4 regions of the Kineococcus terrestris genome follow, and region 1 is predicted to be linked to each of the others. Evidence: predicted binding sites of a transcription regulator. Region 1 holds the regulator's gene; each other region holds the start of a gene.
The links. Region 1 encodes HrcA, which represses chaperone genes, less so after heat shock. Its sites were predicted from a motif close to GNTNGCACTCGGNNNNNCCGAGTGCNANC; they were not measured.

Region 1 (4,842 bases):
GGGGGGAGCGCGGCCCGCGGTCAGCGGTGGGTCAGAGGCGGGTCGGCGGTGTCAGCGGCCGGAGAAGCGGTCGCGCAGCTTGGAGAAGACGCCCTGGTGGGCCGGCTGCAGCGTGCCCGCCGGGCGCACCTCGCCGCGCAGCTCCGCCAGCCGGCGCAGCAGCGACTCCTGCTCGTCGTCCAGGTCCCGCGGCGTGCGCACCTCCAGGGTGACCACGAGGTCGCCGCGGCCGGTGGAGCGCAGGTGCTCCACGCCGCGGGCGCGCAGCGTCACCTGCTCGCCCGGCTGGGCGCCGGGGCGCACCTCGACGGCCTCGGTGCCGTCCAGGGTCTCCAGCGGGATGGAGGCGCCCAGCGCGGCGGCCGTCATCGGCACCTCCAGCGTGCAGTGCAGGTCGTCGCCCGAGCGGGTGAACACCGGGTGCGGGCGCTCGTGGACCTCCACGTACAGGTCGCCGGGCGGGCCGCCGGCCGTGCCGACCTCGCCCTGCGCGGCCAGCTGGATGCGGGTGCCGGTGTCCACGCCCGCCGGGATGCGGATCGTCAGCGGCCGGCGCGCGCGCACGCGGCCCTCGCCGCTGCACTCCTGGCACGGCGAGGGCAGCACCGTGCCGAACCCGTGGCACGTCGGGCACGGCGCGGTCGTCATGACCTGCCCGAGCAGCGAGCGCACGACGCGCTGCACCTGCCCCTGCCCGTGGCAGATGTCGCAGGTCTGCGGGCTGGTGCCCGGCTGGCAGCAGGTGCCCTTGCACGTCGGGCACAGCACCGCGGTGTCCACCTGGATGGAGCGCTCGGCGCCGAACGCCGCCTCGGCCAGGTCCACGTCGACGCGGATGAGGGCGTCCTGGCCGCGCTGGGTGCGGCTGGCCGGCCCGCGCCCACCCGCCCCGGCGCCCTGGCCGAAGAAGGCGTCCATGATGTCGCTGAAGCCGAACCCGGCGCCGAACCCGGCCGCGCCCGGCTGCTGGCCGCCGCCGCGGTCGTACAGCGCCCGCTTGTCGGGGTTGGACAGCGTCTCGTAGGCCTGGGAGACCTCCTTGAAGCGGTCGCCCGCCTCCGGGTCGTCCGTGACGTCGGGGTGGAGCTTGCGCGCCAGCTTGCGGTAGGCGCGCTTGATGTCCTCCGCCGAGGCGTCCCTGCTGACGCCGAGGACGTCGTAGTAGTCGCTCACGAGGCGCTCAGGTCTCCTGTCGGGTCGGTCGGTGGGGGCGGGCCGCGCGCCTGGGCGGGCTCACGGGGCTCACGTGGCGAGGATCCGCGAGACGTAGCGTGACACCGCGCGGACGGCGGCCATCGTCGTGGGGTAGTCCATGCGCGTGGGGCCCAGGACGCCGAGGCGGGCCAGCGCCCGCCCCTCGCCGCCGTAGCCGGTGGTCACCACGGACGTCTCGGTGAGCCCGACGTGCAGGTTCTCCGAGCCGATGCGCACGGCCAGTCCGTCCCCGCCGCCGTCCTCGGCCATCTCCTGCACCAGGCGCAGCAGCACGACGTGCTCCTCCAGCGCCTCCAGGACGCTGCCCAGGGAGGCGGCCAGGTCCGGGCCGGACTTGGCGAGGTTGGACGTGCCGGCGATGACCACCCGCTCGGCCAGGCCGGCGGTCAGGCAGTCGCCCAGCGCCGCCGCGACCTCCGCGGCCACGGCCATCTCCCCGGCCGGGGTCTGCTGGACGACCTCGGTGAGGGCGTCGCGGGCCTCCTGGAGGCGGTGCCCGGCCACCGCGGCGTTCAGCCGGGTCCGCAGGGCCGTCAGCGAGGTGACCAGCGCGGCCGGGTCGGCGGCCGAGCGCAGCTCCACGACGCGCTGCTCGACGCGGCCGGTGTCGGTGATGAGCACCAGCAGGGCGCTGCGCCCGCCCACCGGCACGACCTCCACGTGCCGCACGGCCGCCCGCGAGAGCGAGGGGTACTGCACGACGGCGGCCTGCCGGGTGATCTGCGCCAGCAGCCGCACGGTGCGGTCCACGACGTCGTCGAGGTCCACGGCGCCGTCCAGGAACGTCTGGATGGCGCGCTTCTCGGCCGTCGACATCGGCTTGACGGTGGCCAGGCGGTCCACGAACAGCCGGTAGCCCTTGTCGGTGGGGATGCGCCCGGCGCTGGTGTGGGGCTGGGTGATGTAGCCCTCGTCCTCCAGCACCGCCATGTCGTTGCGGATCGTCGCCGGGGACACGCCCAGGCGGTGGCGCTCGACGAGCGCCTTGGAGCCGACGGGCTCGTGCGTCGACACGTAGTCCTCGACGATGGCGCGCAGCACGGCCAGCCGCCGGTCGTCGCTCATCGGCACCTCCCCCGTCCGCTCGCCGTCCCGGTCCCACCGCCCGCGCTGGCACTCAGCACGGGTGAGTGCCAAGTCTAGACCTCGCCCCGGACACGCGCCGCCCGCTGCCGGGCGGCGGCGCGCCGCGTCCGTAGGGTGCCCGGGTGGCTGCTGACCGGTACGGCTCCGACGTCCTCGCCCGCGACCCGCACCCGCGCCGGCCCGCCTCCCGCGAGGAGACCGCCGTGACCGGGCTCGTCGTGGAGGACGTCGAGACCGGCTGGGTCGGCGCCGTCGTGCGCACCGAGAAGAGCGGCGGCGTGCACGTGGTCGTCCTGGAGGACCGCCGCGGGCGCACCCGCACCTTCCCCCTCGGGCCGGGCTTCTGGGTGGACGGGCAGCCGGTGCGCCTCGTGGCCCCGCGCGGACCCGCCGCCCCCGCCGCCCCCGGTCGCACCGCCTCCGGGTCGGTGGCCGTGGCCGGTGCCGCCGCCCGCACCGCCCGCGCCTCGCGCATCCTCGTCGAGGGCCGCCACGACGCCGAGCTCGTCGAGCGCGTGTGGGGCGACGACCTGCGCGTGGAGGGCGTCGTCGTGGAGGTCCTCGACGGCGTGGACGACCTGGACGCCGCCGTGCGCGCCTTCGGGCCCCGGCCGGGCCGGCGGATCGGCGTCCTCGTCGACCACCTCGTCGCCGGCAGCAAGGAGTCGCGGATCGTCGCCGCCGTCGCCCGCAGCCCGCACGTCCTCGTCGTCGGGCACCCCTTCGTCGACGTGTGGCAGGCCGTGCGCCCGCAGCGCCTCGGCTGGGAGCGCTGGCCGGTGGTGCCGCGCGGCACGTCGTGGAAGCACGGGATCCTCGCCGAGCTCGGCTGGCCGCACGCCACCCAGGCGGACGTCGCGCACGGCTGGAAGCGGATCCTCGGCACCGTGCGCACCATCGCCGACCTCGAGCCGGCCCTGTCGGGGCGGGTAGAGGAGCTCGTCGACTTCGTGACCGCCGACGGCGCCGACGCCTGAGGCACCCCGGGCCGGGGCGGGTCGGGGGCCGCTCGGGGTCGCGCGCCCCCTGCGGCGGAGGCCGGGCGCGCGCCGCCTACGACCTCCGGGTGGACCGGGTGCGCCGACGGGATGGCCCGCCCGCCGGACCCGCGACAGGGGCGCGCGCCGGTGCGAGGATCGGAGTGCTCCCGCCGAGCGGCGGGGGCGCCCACCGACCCTGGAGGAACCGTGAGCGACCCGTACGGGTCCCAGCGACCCGACTTCACGAAGCCGCCCGCGGGAGACCAGCCGGCGGGGCAGCAGTGGGGCCAGCCCGAGCAGCAGCAGCACGGCGGCCACGACCAGCAGTACGGGCAGGGCTACGACCAGCAGTACGGGCAGCCGTACGGGCAGGGCTACGGCCAGCCGCAGCACCCCCAGTGGTCCGGCCGGACCGAGCAGTACGGCTCCGGCGGCCTGGCGGCGATGGACCCGGGCAGCGAGCGCACCTGGGCGCTGGCCGGCCACCTGTCCTGGCTGGCGGCCTGGCTGGTGGGCCTGCCCTTCCTGGGGCCGCTCGTCGTCTTCCTGGTCTTCAAGGACCGCAGCCGGTTCGTGCGCGAGCACTCCGCGGAGGCGCTGAACCTCAACATCGCGATGGTCGTGTACTCGCTCGTCATCGGGATCATCACGGGGATCATCGCGTTCGCCACCCTGGGCATCGGCTCGTTCCTGCTGGTCGCGACCGGCGTGCCCTACCTGATCGGCCTGGTCCTGTCGATCATGGCGGCCGTGGCCGCCAGCCAGGGCCGCGCCTACCGCTACCCCGGCATCTTCCGCCTCGTGCGCTGAGACCGGCGCACCACCGCACGACCACCGCACCAGGGCCCCGTCCGGCACCCGCCGGGCGGGGCCGCGGTGCGTCCGGGCGCGGCTCAGGCGATCGCGCGCAGCGCGGCGACCCGCTCCTCGCGGGTGGGCGCCAGCGGCAGCACCGACAGCGTCGTGACGCCCGCGGCGGCGTAGGCGTCCAGGCGGGAGCGGACCGCGGCCGGGGTGCCGACGAGGCAGGTGGCGTCCAGGAACCCGTCGGGCACGGCGGCGGCGGCCTCGCGGGCGTGCCCGGCCAGGTACAGGTCCTGCACGCGGTCCACGTCGGCGCCGAAGCCGAGGCGGCGGGCCAGGGCGGCGTAGAAGTTCTGGGTGCGGCTGCCCATGCCGCCCAGGTAGAGGGCCGCGTAGGCGCGGACGGGCGCCTCGGCGTCCCGGCGGGCCGACCCCGTCGCGCTCGTCAGCAGCAGCGGCACCGTCGGGGCGACGTCGAAGGCCGGCTCGCCCTCGCGCGGGACGCGGCGGGCGCGGCCGGCGGCCAGCCGCTCCAGCTGCTCGTCCGCGGCGTCGGGGGCGAAGAACACCGGCAGCCACCCGTCGGCGACCTCCCCGGCCAGGGCGACGTTGCGCGGGCCCACGGCCGCCAGGTAGACGGGCAGGTCGGGGCGCACCGGCGGCAGCATGAGCCGCAGCGGCTTGCCGCGCCCTCCGGGCAGCGGCAGCGTCAGGTGCTCGCCCTCGTGGACGAGGGGCCGGCGGGCCAGCGCGGTGC
Region 2 (4,842 bases), on a different contig from region 1:
GTCGCCGTACGTCTCCGACGTGGAGGCCAGCAGGAACCGGGCGCCCTTGGCGCGGGCCAGCCCGAGCGCGTTCCAGGTGCCGGTGGCGCCGACCTTCATGGTCTCCAGCGGCAGCTTGAGGTAGTCCACCGGCGAGGCCGGGGAGGCGAAGTGCAGCACGAGGTCCACCTCGCCGCTGACGTGCACGTACTCGGTGATGTCGCAGCGCCGCAGCCGGAAGCCGGGGTGGTCCACGAGGTGGGCGACGTTGTCGGGCACGCCGGTGAGGAAGTTGTCGAGGCAGACGACCTCGACGCCGGCGTCCAGGAGCGCCTCGCACAGGTGGCTGCCGAGGAAACCGGCGCCGCCGGTGACCACGGCGCGGGAGAAGGTGCGCGGCTCCCGGTACGCCTGCTCCGGTGCGGGCTGCGACTGCTGCGTGTGCTGCACGCTGGGCATGCAACCACCCGGCGGCCCGGCGCGCGCGGCCGACGCGCCCGCGGGCCGCGCGGGGTGCGGGCCGGCGGCGGGCCGCTAGCGTGCCGCCGTGACCTCCCCCGCCCTGCCCGTGACCGTCGTGGTCGCCACCCGCGACCGCGCCGAGGACCTGCGCCGGTCCCTGCCCCGCCACGAGGCGCCGGTGGTGCTCGTCGACAACGGCTCGCGCGACGGCACGGTGGAGGTGGCCCGCGCGGAGGGCCGGCGGCGGCGCGAGGAGGGCCTGCCGCCGCTGGTCGTGCTGGAGGCCGGGGAGAACCTGGGCGCGGTCGGGCGCAACCTCGGCGTGGGGGCCGCCGAGACGCCGCTGGTGGCCTTCGCCGACGACGACTCCTGGTGGGCGCCCGGCGCGCTGGTGCGCGCCGGGGAGCTGTTCGCGGCGCACCCGCGGATGGCGGTGCTCGCCGCGCGCCTGCTGGTGGGGCCGGCCGAGGAGCTGGACGGCGTGTGCGACGACATGGCCGCGGCGCCGTGGGGGCGCAGCGACGACCTGCCCGGCCCGGACGTCCTGGGGTTCCTGGCGTGCGGGGCGGTGGTGCGCCGCGAGCCGTACCTGGCGGTGGGGGGTTTCGACCCGGTCGTGCACTTCGCGGGCGAGGAGGAGCGGTTCACCTACGACCTGGTGGCCGCCGGGTGGGGCCTGGCGTACGTCGACGAGGTCGTCGCCCACCACCACCCCTCCCCCACCCGCAGCACCCCCGAGCAGCGGCTGCGCCTGCTGCAGCGCAACAGGTTGCTGACGGCGTGGATGCGCCGGCCGGTGCGGGTCGCCGCGCGCGACACCCTGCGGGCGCTGCGCGGGCCCGCGCACGAGCGCGGCGGCGTGCTGGACGCCGCCCGCCGGATGCCGGGCGCCCTGCGCCGGCGCCACCTCGCCGGCCCGGAGGTCGAGCGCCGCCTCGCGGTGATCGGCCGGTGAGCGCCCCCGCGACCTGGCCGGAGGAACCGCTCGACGGCCCGCCCGACGCGCGGGTCACCGTCGTCGTCATCACCTGGCAGCGGCGCGAGGAGGCGCTGCTGGCGGTGCGCCGGCTGCTGGCCCTGCCCGAGCGCCCGCGGGTGGTGGTGCTGGACAACGGCTCCACCGACGGCACGGCCGCGGCCCTGCGCGCGGCGCACCCGCGCGGCACGGCCGGCGCGGACCGCCTCGACGTCGTCGTCCTGCCGGAGAACCAGGGCGCCGTGGCCCGCAACACGGGTGTGGCGACGGCGTCCACGCCGTACGTGGCCTTCTGCGACGACGACACCTGGTGGGAGCCGGGGTCCCTGGCGCGCGCCGCGGACGTCCTGGACGCCGACCCGCGGGTGGCGGTCCTGACCGCCCGCATCCTCGTCGAGCCGGGCTCGCGCGAGGACGACATCGTCGCCGAGCTGCGCGACTCCCCGGTGCCCGGCGCCCCGGACCTGCCGGGCCCGGCGCTGGGCAGCTTCCTGGCGGGCGCCTCGGTGGTGCGCCGCGACGCCTTCCTGGGCGTCGGGGGTTTCTCCCGGCGGCTGTGGCTGGGCGGGGAGGAGGAGCTGCTGGCCGCCGACCTGGCCGCCGCCGGCTGGGAGCTGTGCTACCTGGAGGCCCTCGTCGTGCACCACCAGGCGTCGGTGCTGCGCGAGTCGGCGCTGCGCCGCCGGCACGGGGTGCGCAACACGCTGTGGTTCACGTGGTTGCGCCGGCCGGTGCCGGCGGCGCTGCGGCGCACCGGGTTCCTGCTGTCCAGCGTGCCGCGGGACCGCGTCAGCGCGCTGGGCGTGCTGGACGCGGTCCGCGGCCTGCCGTGGCTGGTGCGGGAGCGGCGCGTGCTGCCCCCGCACGCCGAGGCGCGCTTCGCCAGCCTGGAGCAGGCGCAGCGCGAGTCGCGCTCGCGGCACTACGGCTGAGCCCGCCCACCCCGGTGCCGGTGCTCCGGGGGCGACCTCACCCGCCGCCACGGGGCGCGCGCCCGGGCCGGACGGCCGGGTGCGCGCGCCGGCCCGGCGCCGCGGGCGGCCGGGCGCCCCGGCGGTGCGGGCGCGGCGAGCGCCGCCGGCCGCGCGGGCGCCCGGGGCGGCTCGTCCCCGCCGCCGCTCCCGCCGCCGGCACCCCGCGCGCCGTCGCCCGCGCCGTCCGGGGAGTCCCCGGCCGCGGACGGCCACCTCGCCTCGACCTCGAGCAGCAGCAGGTCGACGAGGAGGTCCGCGGCCGGGTCGGCCTCAGCCGCTGATCGCCTGCTGGTCATCGGCGTGCTGGACCTCGATGCGCCGCGGCTTGGCCCGCTCGGCCACCGGTACCCGCAGGGTCAGGACGCCGGAGCGGTAGCTGGCGCTGATCCGCTCGGTGTCCAGGTTGTCGCCGAGGATGAGCTGGCGGCTGAACACCCCGCGCGGGCGCTCGGCGGCGATCATCTCGTCGGTGCCCTCGTGCACGGGCCGCTGCGCCCGCACCGTCAGGACGTTGCGCTCCACGTCGAGGTCCACGGTGGACGGGTCGACGCCGGGGAGGTCGAACTCCACGACGAACTCGTCACCGCGGCGCCAGGCGTCCATCGGCATCACCGCCGGCCTGGCCGTGGTCCCCAGGAACTGCTGCGTCAGGCGGTCCAGCTCCCGGAAGGGATCGGTGCGCATCAGCATCGTCACCACCTCCGTCGTCGTGAGGAGATGCGCTGTGAACCCCGTGCCGGCCGGTCCCCGCCCGGTCGGCACAGCACTGTGGTAGCACTCCCGGCGCCCGGGTGCAAGAGGTGCGCGGCGATCCGCTCGAGACCCCGACCGGCTGCGGTGCAACGGGTCCGGGCGCCTCCCGGGGGAAGTCAGGCGATCTCGGCGAGGGCCCGCATGACCCGCTGCTCGCTGACCGGGTGCGCGGTGGCGACCCCCTGCGCGAACAGCTGCAACCGCAGCTCCTCCAGCGTCCAGCGCAGGTCGGCCAGCTCGCGCGGCACCAGCGGCCCGGCGCGGCGGACGCGGTCGGCCCACGCGTCGGCCACGCGCGAGAACTCGGCCATCCGCACCCGGTCGCGCTGCGGGTCGTCGGGCACCGCGGCCAGGCGGCGCCCGATCCCCTGCAGGTAGCGCAGCAGGTCCGGCAGCCGCGCCGGGCCGGCCTCGGTGACGAACCCGGGGTGGACCAGGCCGGTGAACTGCGCGCGCACGTCCGTCAGAGACGGCACCAGCGCCAGGCTCGTGGTGCGCGAGATCGCCCGCTCCACCTCGGCGGCCGAGCGCAGCACCCGCAGCGCGCGCTGCACCGTCTCGGCGGTGGCCGCGCCCAGGCGGGCGCCGACCCGCCGCGCCAGGTCGTCGAACTCCGCGCGGGTGCGCACGGGGCCGCCCTCGGCGTCCAGCAGCTCGCCGACGGTGGCGACCAGGCAGTCCTCCAGGACGGCGGCGGCGCTGCCGTGCGGGGCGCGCGCCAGCAGCAGCCTGGCGTCGTTGGGCAGTCCGGCCTGCACGGCGCGCAGCGGCGAGGGCAGCACCAGCAGCAGCAGGCGCCGCACGCCGTCGCGGTGCGCGCGCTGCGCCTCCGCCGCGGTGGCGAACACGTGCAGGCCCACCGACGCTCCCTCGTCGACCAGCGCCGGCCAGGAGGTCACCTCGGCGCCGCGCACGACCGACGTGCGGGTCTCCGGGACGCGCTCGGGCAGGTCGTCCCACGAGCGCGCGCCGTCCACCCGCAGGTCGTCGGCGACCTCGGTGAGCGTCTCGCGCACCCGGCCGGCCAGCCGCTCGCGCAGGGCGGCGAAGTCCTTGCCGCGCGCCAGCTCCCGCAGCTCGCCGCTCGCCGGGTCCGGCGCCACGACGCGGAACGTCGCGCGCAGGTGGTCGGGGACCTTCGCCCAGTCGACGTCCTCCAGGTACACCTCGGTGCCGTCGCCCAGGCGCGGCATCTCCCGCTCGAACGCGGTCCAGAAGTCCTCCGCGCGGGCGCTGACGCGCTGCAGGAACCGGGCGGCGACGTCGGGGGCGGGCACGAGGTTCTTGCGCAGCTGCTTGGGCAGGGCCCGCACCAGCGCCGTCACCAGCTCGTGCCGCAGCCCCGGCACCTGCCAGGCCAGGTCGCGGTCGTCGAAGCGGTTGACGACCTCCAGCGGCACGTCGACGGTCACACCGTCCTGCGGCGAGCCGGGCTCGAACACGTACGTCAGCGCCAGCTCCAGCGTCCCGGACCCGCTGCCCTGCACCCAGGTGCGGGGGAAGTCCTCCTCGCTGACGGCCTCGTCGTCGGCCACCAGCATCGCCGGGTCGAACGTCAGCAGGTCCGGCTGCTCGCGGCGCACCCGCTTCCACCAGGTGTCGAAGTGCCGGCCGGAGACGACCTCGGCGCCCACCCGGGCGTCGTAGAAGTCGAACAGCGCCTGGTCGTCGACGACGATGTCGCGGCGGCGGGCGCGG
Region 3 (4,842 bases), on a different contig from region 1:
CGGCCTGACCGAGGACGACCGCGAGGCCATCTACGCGGCGGAGCGCCGCCGCACGCTGCGCATCGCCAGCTGACACCCACCCGCTCCGCCCGCGCGCGCGGTGGTGCGGCGCACGGCGCGGAGCGCGCCGGTCCCGCCGGGACCGACGCGAAGAGGCCCGGCCCCCTCGGGGGGACCGGGCCTCTCGCACGTGCGGGGCGGTGTCAGTGGCCGTGCCCGTGGCCGTGCCCGGCGGCCGCCGGCTCCTCCTCCTTCTTGTCCACCACCAGCGTGTCCGTGGTGAGGACCATGGAGGCGATCGAGGCCGCGTTGCGCAGCGCCGAGCGCGTCACCTTCACGGGGTCGATGACGCCCGCGGCGACCAGGTCGACGTACTCGCCGGTCGCGGCGTTCAGGCCGTGGCCCGGCTGCAGGCCGCGGACCTTCTCCACGACGACGTAGCCCTCCTCGCCGGCGTTCTCGGCGATCCAGCGCAGCGGCTCGGTGGCGGCGCGGTGCACCAGCTTGACGCCGGTCGCCTCGTCGCCGGTCAGGCCCAGGCCGTCCTCCAGGACGGACACCGCGTGGGTCAGGGCGCTGCCGCCGCCGGCGACGATGCCCTCCTCGATCGCGGCGCGCGTGGCGGAGACGGCGTCCTCGATGCGGTGCTTCTTCTCCTTCAGCTCCACCTCGGTGTGCGCGCCGACCTTGATGACGACGACACCGCCGGCGAGCTTGGCCAGGCGCTCCTGCAGCTTCTCGCGGTCCCAGTCGGAGTCGGTGCGCTCGATCTCGGCCTTGATCTGGGCGACGCGGCCCGCGACCTCGTCGGACGAGCCGGCGCCGTCGACGATGGTCGTGTCGTCCTTGGTGACCGTGATGCGGCGGGCGGTGCCCAGCACGTCGAGGTCCACCTGGTCCAGCTGCAGGCCGACCTCCTCCGCGACGACCTGCGCGCCCGTGAGGGTGGCGATGTCGCCGAGGATCGCCTTGCGGCGGTCGCCGAAGCCGGGGGCCTTGACGGCCACCGCGTTGAAGGTGCCGCGGATCTTGTTGACCACCAGGGTCGACAGGGCCTCGCCCTCGACGTCCTCGGCGATGATCAGCAGCGGCTTGGAGGCCTGCAGGACCTTCTCCAGCAGCGGCAGCAGCTGCTGCACCGTGGAGATCTTGCCCTGGTGCACGAGCACGTAGGCGTCCTCCAGGACGGCCTCCTGGCGCTCGGCGTCGGTGACGAAGTAGGGCGAGACGTAGCCCTTGTCGAACTGCATGCCCTCGGTGAAGTCCAGCTCCAGCGCCGTGGTGGAGGCCTCCTCCACGGTGATGACGCCGTCCTTGCCAACCTTGTCGAAGGCGTCGGCCAGCAGCTCGCCGACCGTGGCGTCCTGGGCGGAGATGGTCGCGACGTGGGCGATGTCGCCCTTGCCGTCGACGTCGCGGGCCAGCTCGAGCAGCTTGTCGTTGACCGCCTCGACGGCCTTGTCGATGCCGCGCTTGAGGCCGGACGGCGCCGCGCCCGCGGCCACGTTGCGCAGGCCCTCCTTGACCAGGGCCTGGGCCAGGACGGTCGCCGTGGTCGTGCCGTCGCCGGCGACGTCGTTGGTCTTGGTGGCGACCTCCTTGGCGAGCTGGGCGCCGAGGTTCTCGTAGGCGTCCTCCAGCTCCACCTCGCGGGCGATGGTCACGCCGTCGTTGGTGATGGTGGGGGCGCCCCACTTCTTGTCGATGACGACGTTGCGGCCGCGGGGGCCGAGCGTCACCTTGACGGCGTTCGCGAGCGCGTCGACGCCGCGCTCCAGGGACTTGCGGGCGGAGTCGTCGAACGCGAGCTGCTTGGCCATGTCGTTCCTTCCTCGGGGTCTTCCGGCTGTGCTGCGGAACGCGGGACGCCCCGGGCCCGGGTCACGGGCGCCGGGGCGTCGGGGTGCTGCCGCTGCTTACTTGGCGACCTTGGCGAGCACGTCGCGGGCCGAGAGGATCAGCAGCTCGTCGCCGCCGTACTTGACCTCGGTGCCGCCGTACTTGGAGTAGATGACCTTGTCGCCGACGGTGACGTCGACCGGCACGCGGTTGCCGTTGTCGTCCACGCGGCCGGGGCCGACCGCCAGGACCTCGCCCTCCTGGGGCTTCTCCTTGGCGGTGTCCGGGATGACGAGACCGGAGGCGGTCGTCTGCTCCGCGTCGAGCGGCTTGACGACGATGCGGTCCTCGAGCGGAGTGATGGAGACCGACACTGAGCGGCCCTCCCCTTCTGCTGTCGCGAACTCTGTACGGGGTGGTCGGTGGACGGGGTGGTGCGCGACCGTCGTCGCGGGTGCCGGCGGCACCGCCCCGCCGTTGGCACTCCCTGGTGCGGAGTGCCACCCGACGCTGGGCGTGACGCTAGCACTCCCGCCCCCTGAGTGCCAGGCGCCCTCCCCCGGGCGGCGCTGCGGCAGCATGGGCGCGGTGGAGACCGTCGAGGACGTGCGGGAGCTGACGTCGCCCGCCGGCCGGGCGCTGCTCGCGCTGCTGGCCGGCGACGCCGCCGCGGGGCCCGGCGGCGACCCGCTGGCCCTGGGGCAGCGGCTGCGCCGCGAGGGGCACGAGCCGCGCCTGGTGGCCCTGGCGATGACCCAGGACCGGCTGCGGCGCAAGGCCGTCGCCAAGCTCGGCCCGCGCGGGCGCGAGCTGCTGCTGACCCCCGCCGGCGTCGAGCAGGCCACCCGCGCCGCCGTCGCCGCCGCCCACGCCGCCCGGTACGCGGGCGCCGGGGTGCGCCGGGTGGCCGACCTCGGCTGCGGGATCGGCGCCGACGCGCTGGCGCTGGCCGACGCCGGCCTGGACGTGCTGGCCGTGGACGCCGACCCCCTCACCGCCGCCGTCGCCACCGCCAACCTCGCCGGCGCGGGCCCCGGGCGCGCGAGCGTGCGCTGCGCGGACCTCACCGCCGGCGTCGTCGACGAGCTCGGCCCCGGCGACGGCGCCTGGTTCGACCCGGCCCGGCGCACCGCCCGCGGCAGGCGCCTGTTCGACCCCGAGGCCACCAGCCCGCCGCTGTCCTTCGTCCTGGCCACCGCGGGGCGGGTGCCCGCCACGGGCGCCAAGCTCGCGCCGGGCCTGCCGCACGAGCTGGTGCCCGCCGGCGCCGAGGCCCAGTGGACGTCCGTGGCCGGCGACGTCGTCGAGTGCGCGCTGTGGTGCGGGCCGCTGGCCCGGCCGGGGGTGCGGCGCAGCGCCCGGCTGCTGGCCGCGGACGGCGCCGCGCACGAGGTCGACGACCGCGACAGCCCGCCCGCCGCGGTCGGGGGGGTGGGCGCGTGGCTGCACGAGCCCGACGGGGCCGTCGTGCGCGCCGGGCTCGTCGGCGCCGTCGCGGAGCGGGTCGGCGGCCGGCTGGTCGACGAGACCATCGCCTACGTCACCACCGACGAGCCCGCGACCACCCCGCTGGCGAGCGCCTTCGCCGTCCACGACATCCTGCCGTTCGGCCTCAAGCCGCTGCGCGCGTACCTGCGCGCCCGGGACGTGGGCCCGCTGACGGTGAAGAAGCGCGGCACGGCCGTGGACCCCGACGAGCTGCGGCGGCGGCTGGGCCTGCGCGGCTCGCGGGCGGCGACGCTCGTGCTGACGCGGGTGGCCGGGCGCCAGAGCGTCCTCGTGGTCTCCCCCGCCGGGACCGCGGCGGGGTCCTCAGCGCCCGCCGCCGGCTGAGCCGCGCAGGTCCGCGCGCAGGACCAGCGCGTCGACGTCGCCGGGCTGGTAGTAGCGGGCGCGGCGGGCGATGCGCCGGAAGCCCTCCGCCAGGTAGAGCGCCTGCGCGGGCTCGTTGTCGGCGCGCACCTCCAGCAGCAGGTGGGTGGCGCCGCCGTCGCGGGCCGCGGTCACCAGCCGCCGCAGCAGCGTCCGGCCCAGGCCCCGCCGCTGGGCGCCCGGGGCGACGCCGAGGGTCTGCACGTCGGCGTCCGCACCGGGCACGACGACCCCGCCGTAGCCCAGCAGCTCCTCCGGGCCCCCGTCCGCGGCGGGCTCCACCGCGACGAGGTAGGTGCGGCCCGGGTGGGCCAGCTCGCCCCAGAAGGTCTCCGCCGACCAGGCCGTGGGGCCGAACAGCTCCTGCTCCAGCCGGTGCACGGCGGCCACGTCCCACCACCGCATCGCCCGGACCTCCACGCCCGCGAGGCTACGCGGCGGGGCGCCGGGGCGGCCGGGGCGGCCGTCCCGGGCTGCGCGCGAGGCCCACCGCGGCGACCACCCGTGCACGGCGCCCGCACCGACCGCGACGACCGTCCGGCCGCCACGGCCACCCCCGGCGCGACCGGCGGTCCCGCCGTCGAGGTGCCCGAAGTGGCGCCCGTGGAGGTCGCCACCACCGACGACGTCGAGACGTCCGGCGACCCGCTGGCCCGCTGGGCCGCCGAGACGGACGCCGAGCCGGTGACGGTCGTCTCCAGCGTGGACAGCGCCGCGCAGGACGTGCTGTGGCAGCCGCCCGCCGAGGAGGGCGCGCCGCTGCTGGTGGCGGTGCACTCCTGGAGCAGCGACTGGACGCAGGAGAACGGCATCCCTACGCGCAGTGGGCCCGGCGCGCCGGGTGGGGCTTCGTGCACCCGGACTTCCGCGGCGTCGACGAGCGCCCCGAGGCGACCGGCTCGACGCTGGCCACGTCCGACGTGGTGGACGCCGTCGACTTCGCCGGGGCGGTCTCCTGGGTGCCGATCGACGACCTGACCCGCTGGTACGCGTACAACCGCGACGAGCGGCCGGAGGAGGACTACGCCGACCAGGTCGCCGCCTCCTGCGGGGGCGACCCGACGGCCAGCGGCGAGGCGGCCGCCTCGTGCGCCGGGCGCGACGAGGCGGACGCCCGCTTCGGCGAGGGCG
Region 4 (4,842 bases), on a different contig from region 1:
GCCCTGCTCGCGCAGCAGCCGGTCCACGGCGCTGAACGGCCGGGAGCCGAAGAAGCCCCGCGAGGCCGACAGCGGGCTGGGGTGCACGCCCTCGACGACCGGCACGGACCCCAGCAGGGGCCGCACCGTCTGCGCGTCGCGGCCCCACAGCAGCGCCACGAGCGGGCCGCCGTGCGCGGCCAGCGCGCGCACCGCTGCGTCGGTGACGGCCTCCCAGCCGATCCGCCGGTGCGAGCCGGAGGCGCCCGAGCGCACCGTCAGGACGCGGTTGAGCAGCAGGACCCCCGAGGCCGTCCACGCCGACAGGTCGCCGTGCGCCGGCGGCTGGACGCCGGTGTCCTCGCGCAGCTCCCGGTAGACGTTGACGAGGCTGCGCGGCAGCGGCCGCACGTGCGGCTCGACGGCGAAGGACAGCCCGATGGGGTGGCCCGGGGTGGGGTAGGGGTCCTGCCCCACCAGGAGGACCCGCACGTCCTCGAACGGCTGGCGGAAGGCCCGCAGGACGTGCTGCGGCGCCGGCAGCCAGGGCCCCTCCTCGGCGGCCAGCCGCTGCGACAGCGCCCGCAGCTGCGGGCGCACGCCCGCCAGGGCCCGCGCCCAGCCGGGGTCCAGGTCGTCCAGGCCGAGGCCGGCGGGGTCGTCGCCACCGCTGCCGGCACCGCCGTCGCCGGGGTCGGGCAGGTCCAGGTCGAGGGGGGGCTGCACCACGGCCGCGACGCTAACCCGCGCCCCGCGCGGGCGCCCGGCGGCGAGCGGTCGTGAGCGCTGCGGGCGGGGCGCGCCGGGGGCGCGCGGAGGGGCTCGTGTCGGTGCCAGGACCTACAGTGGCGCACGCCGGTGGGGACGTCGGCGGTACGCACGAGGGCTGGAGGACGGCATGGACGAGGCGGCGGCGCGCACGATCGGCGCCGGTCAGGACGGGGCCGGGGACGCCGGTGCCGCGGCCGGCGGGCTCAGCCCCCGGGACGCCGAGGTCCTCGCCTTCGAGCGGCAGTGGTGGAAGTACGCCGGCGCCAAGGAGCAGGCCGTCCGCGAGCTGTTCGACCTGTCCCCGACCCGGTACTACCAGGTGCTCAACGCCCTCATCGACTCCCCGGCGGCCCTGGCCCACGACCCGATGCTCGTCAAGCGGCTGCGCCGGATGCGCGCCACCCGCCAGCGCGCGCGCTCGGCGCGCCGCCTGGGCGTGCAGCCCTGAGCGCGCGCCGCGCCGCCCGTCCCGCCCGGCCGCTGGCCCCCCGCCGCGGCGCCCACCGCACCCGGCGCGGGCCGCTGGGCGTGCTGCTCCTGGTGCTCCTCTGGCTGCTGGTGGCCGCCGCCGTGGTCGCCGCCGCTGCCTGGGCGCTGGACCGCGTCGCCGGTGACCTCCTGGACCTGGCGCGCTCGCTGCTGTGACACCGTCCGGCCACGGGTTGCGCGAACCCTGTCCGCGCGGGCGTCCGCCGCACTAGCCTCGGTCCCGGTCGAGCCGTCCGGCCCTCGCGCCCCCCGCGGGCGCGAGCGCCGGGCGTCGCCCACGGCGACCACCGCCGCGGGCAGCGTGAGACCCGCGTCCGGTGCGTGCCGGAGGCGTCCTCCGCTCGTGGCACCACCAGGAGAAGGCAATGGCTCAGGGCACCGTCAAGTGGTTCAACGCCGAGAAGGGGTACGGCTTCATCACCGTCGACGACGGCGGTGCGGACGTGTTCGTGCACTACTCGGCCATCGTGGCCGACGGCTACCGCTCCCTCGAGGAGGGGCAGCGCGTGGAGTTCGAGGTCGGCCAGGGCCAGAAGGGCCCGCAGGCCGAGAGCGTCCGCGGCCTCTGAAGCGTCCCGGCCCCGCGACCGCTGCCGCCGCAGCCCGGTCGCGGGGCCTTCGCGCGCCCGGACCCGGCCGCGCGGGCACCGGTCGTGCCCTCCGGACGCCCCCGGACGGCGGGGGGTGGTTTGCACTCGCCCGCCCCGAGTGCCAACATTGGCGCTGGCACTCTCGAGTCGAGAGTGACAGCACGACCAGCACCTCGACACGGGAGCGACAGCTCCCGGCCGGTCCGGTGAGGTCGTCGGCGCGGGGGACGTGACCCCGCCGCCGCCGGCCGTCCGTCGCGGGCACCGCTCCGGCCGACCCCCGCCCGCCTTCTGGGAGGAACACCAGGCATGAGCAAGATCATCGCCTTCGACGAGGAGGCCCGTCGCGGCCTCGAGCGCGGCATGAACCAGCTCGCCGACGCGGTCAAGGTGACGCTCGGCCCCAAGGGCCGCAACGTCGTCCTGGAGAAGAAGTGGGGCGCCCCCACGATCACCAACGACGGTGTCTCCATCGCCAAGGAGATCGAGCTCGAGGACCCCTACGAGAAGATCGGGGCCGAGCTCGTCAAGGAGGTCGCGAAGAAGACGGACGACGTCGCCGGTGACGGCACGACGACCGCGACCGTCCTGGCCCAGGCGCTCGTGCGCGAGGGCCTGCGCAACGTGGCCGCCGGCGCGAACCCGATGGGCCTCAAGCGCGGCATCGAGAAGGCCGTCGAGGCCGTGACCGAGCAGCTGCTCGGCGCCGCCAAGGAGGTCACCACCAAGGAGCAGATCGCCGCCACCGCCGGCATCTCCGCGGGCGACTCCTCCATCGGCGAGCTCATCGCCGAGGCCCTCGACAAGGTGGGCAAGGAAGGCGTCATCACCGTCGAGGAGAGCAACACCTTCGGCCTCGAGCTCGAGCTCACCGAGGGCATGCGCTTCGACAAGGGCTACATCTCGCCCTACTTCGTCACCGACGCCGAGCGTCAGGAGACGGAGCTCGAGGACCCGTACCTGCTGATCCTCAACTCCAAGATCTCCACGGTGAAGGACCTGCTCCCGCTGCTGGAGAAGGTCATGCAGTCGGGCAAGCCGCTCGTCATCATCGCCGAGGACGTCGAGGGCGAGGCCCTGGCCACGCTCGTCGTCAACAAGATCCGCGGCACCTTCAAGTCCGTGGCCGTCAAGGCCCCGGGCTTCGGCGACCGCCGCAAGGCGATGCTGAACGACATCGCCATCCTCACCGGCGGCCAGGTCATCTCCGAGGAGGTCGGGCTCAAGCTCGACACCGCCGACCTCGACCTGCTGGGCCGCGCCCGCAAGGTCGTCGTCACCAAGGACGAGACGACCATCGTCGAGGGCGCCGGCGACGCCGACCAGATCGCCGGCCGCGTCGCGCAGATCCGCTCCGAGATCGAGCGCAGCGACTCCGACTACGACCGCGAGAAGCTGCAGGAGCGCCTCGCCAAGCTCGCCGGCGGCGTGGCCGTCATCAAGGCGGGCGCGGCCACCGAGGTCGAGCTCAAGGAGCGCAAGCACCGCATCGAGGACGCCGTCCGCAACGCGAAGGCCGCCGTCGAGGAGGGCATCGTCGCCGGTGGTGGCGTGGCCCTCATCCAGGCCGGCACCGCGGCGTTCGAGAAGCTCGAGCTCACCGGTGACGAGGCCACGGGCGCGAACATCGTCAAGGTCGCCGTCGAGGCCCCGCTGAAGCAGATCGCCGTGAACGCCGGCCTCGAGGGCGGCGTCGTGGCGGAGAAGGTCCGCAACCTGCCCACCGGTCACGGCCTGAACGCCGCCACCGGCGAGTACGTGGACCTGCTCGACGCGGGCATCAACGACCCGGTCAAGGTGACGCGCTCCGCGCTGCAGAACGCCGCCTCGATCGCGGGCCTGTTCCTGACCACCGAGGCCGTCATCGCCGACAAGCCGGAGAAGGCCGCTGCGGCCCCGGCCGGCGACGGCGGCATGGGCGGCATGGACTTCTGATCCGCGCCTGAGGCGCGGCGCGCGCGAGCGCACCGCACCAGCACCACCCGCGAGGGCGGTCCCCGGCAGGGGGCCGCCCTCGCGGCGTCCCCGGGCCCGTCGTCAGGCGGGCAGCGGCACGGGGTCGCGGTCGAGGTCGGCCAGGTCGGCGCCCGCGGCGTGCAGGAGCTCCACGAGGGAGTCGGCGCCGCTGCGCTCGGCGTGCTCGCGCTCGCCGTCGTGCACCGGCACGGCCTGCAGCCAGCGCACCTCCACCCCCTCGCTCAGCGGGTAGCGGGCCAGCGTGGGGAACGACCACGGGGCGGTGACGAGCAGGTGCCGCGCCCGCCCGTCCAGCAGCTCGCCCACCACGTCGGGGAAGACCGTCCCGGCCCGCACGGGCAGGCGCTCCTTGACGGCCGTGAACGCGCACGCCACCACCAGGCCGCTGCACAGGTCCACGTCGGGGTGCCGCAGCGTCGTCACCAGCTCCACCCGCACGTCCTCGCCGTCGACGAGGTTCCGGCGCCGGTGCAGGGACAGCGTCGAGACCGTCACCTGCCCCGGCCGAGGAGCGTCCGGGCACGTCATGAGGTGCAGCTCGTGCTCCTGGGTGCGGTCCAGGTACGGCTCGATGAGCGGCCACGCCCCCGGCGACAGGCGCCGGGCGACGTAGCGGGCCATCGCGACCTCCGCGTCGCTGGGCTCCACGAGGCTCACGCGCTCACCCCCGCCCCGTGCCAGGGCCGGCCCACCGGCCGCGCGTCCTCGCGCGCCAGCCCCGTGACCGGGTCGGCCAGGGCCGCCAGGTGGGCGTGCAGGCGCGCGTCCACCCAGCGCTCGCTGCCGCTCAGGGCGTCCAGCACGAAGCGGGGGTGGGCGGTCAGCCGCTCGCGCAGCCGGAAGCCCGCCTCCCGGGTGGTCGCGGCCAGGGAGTCCAGCTGGGGCCACGGCCGCTCGGGGTTGACGTGGTCGGGCGTCAGCGGCGACACCCCGCCCCAGTCGTCGACGCCCGCGGCCAGCAGCTGCGCGCGCTGCTCCGGGTCGGACAGGTTCGGCGGCGCCTGCAGCGACACCGACGGGCCCACGACGAGGCGGG

Region 2: AB8M62_RS07480 (Hsp20/alpha crystallin family protein) is a predicted target of HrcA. The motif match lies at 3,162-3,190, and genes of this name have one in related genera.
Region 3: groES (co-chaperone GroES) is a predicted target of HrcA. The motif match lies at 2,361-2,389, and genes of this name have one in related genera.
Region 4: groL (chaperonin GroEL) is a predicted target of HrcA. The motif match lies at 1,927-1,955, and genes of this name have one in related genera.

The regions. Positions count from the first base shown of each region.
Region 1 covers NZ_JBEUEI010000011.1:98,864-103,705, reverse strand. The annotation lists gene dnaJ (molecular chaperone DnaJ) at 52-1,173, opposite strand; gene hrcA (heat-inducible transcriptional repressor HrcA) at 1,243-2,280, opposite strand; gene AB8M62_RS08890 (DUF3097 family protein) at 2,424-3,278, shown strand; gene AB8M62_RS08885 (DUF4870 domain-containing protein) at 3,489-4,091, shown strand; gene AB8M62_RS08880 (LLM class F420-dependent oxidoreductase) at 4,175-4,842, opposite strand, start outside.
Region 2 covers NZ_JBEUEI010000009.1:39,978-44,819, reverse strand. The annotation lists gene AB8M62_RS07495 (UDP-glucuronic acid decarboxylase family protein) at 1-438, opposite strand, end outside; gene AB8M62_RS07490 (glycosyltransferase family 2 protein) at 527-1,396, shown strand; gene AB8M62_RS07485 (glycosyltransferase family 2 protein) at 1,393-2,349, shown strand; gene AB8M62_RS07480 (Hsp20/alpha crystallin family protein) at 2,662-3,081, opposite strand; gene hrpA (ATP-dependent RNA helicase HrpA) at 3,261-4,842, opposite strand, start outside.
Region 3 covers NZ_JBEUEI010000030.1:626-5,467, forward strand. The annotation lists gene AB8M62_RS15910 (WhiB family transcriptional regulator) at 1-73, shown strand, start outside; gene groL (chaperonin GroEL) at 204-1,820, opposite strand; gene groES (co-chaperone GroES) at 1,917-2,213, opposite strand; gene AB8M62_RS15925 (class I SAM-dependent methyltransferase) at 2,419-3,672, shown strand; gene rimI (ribosomal protein S18-alanine N-acetyltransferase) at 3,652-4,131, opposite strand; gene AB8M62_RS15935 (hypothetical protein) at 4,440-4,842, shown strand, end outside.
Region 4 covers NZ_JBEUEI010000003.1:93,691-98,532, forward strand. The annotation lists gene AB8M62_RS03080 (uracil-DNA glycosylase) at 1-621, opposite strand, end outside; gene AB8M62_RS03085 (DUF3263 domain-containing protein) at 878-1,198, shown strand; gene AB8M62_RS03090 (cold-shock protein) at 1,605-1,808, shown strand; gene groL (chaperonin GroEL) at 2,139-3,764, shown strand; gene AB8M62_RS03100 (suppressor of fused domain protein) at 3,867-4,463, opposite strand; partial or broken gene cofG (7,8-didemethyl-8-hydroxy-5-deazariboflavin synthase CofG) at 4,484-4,842, opposite strand, start outside.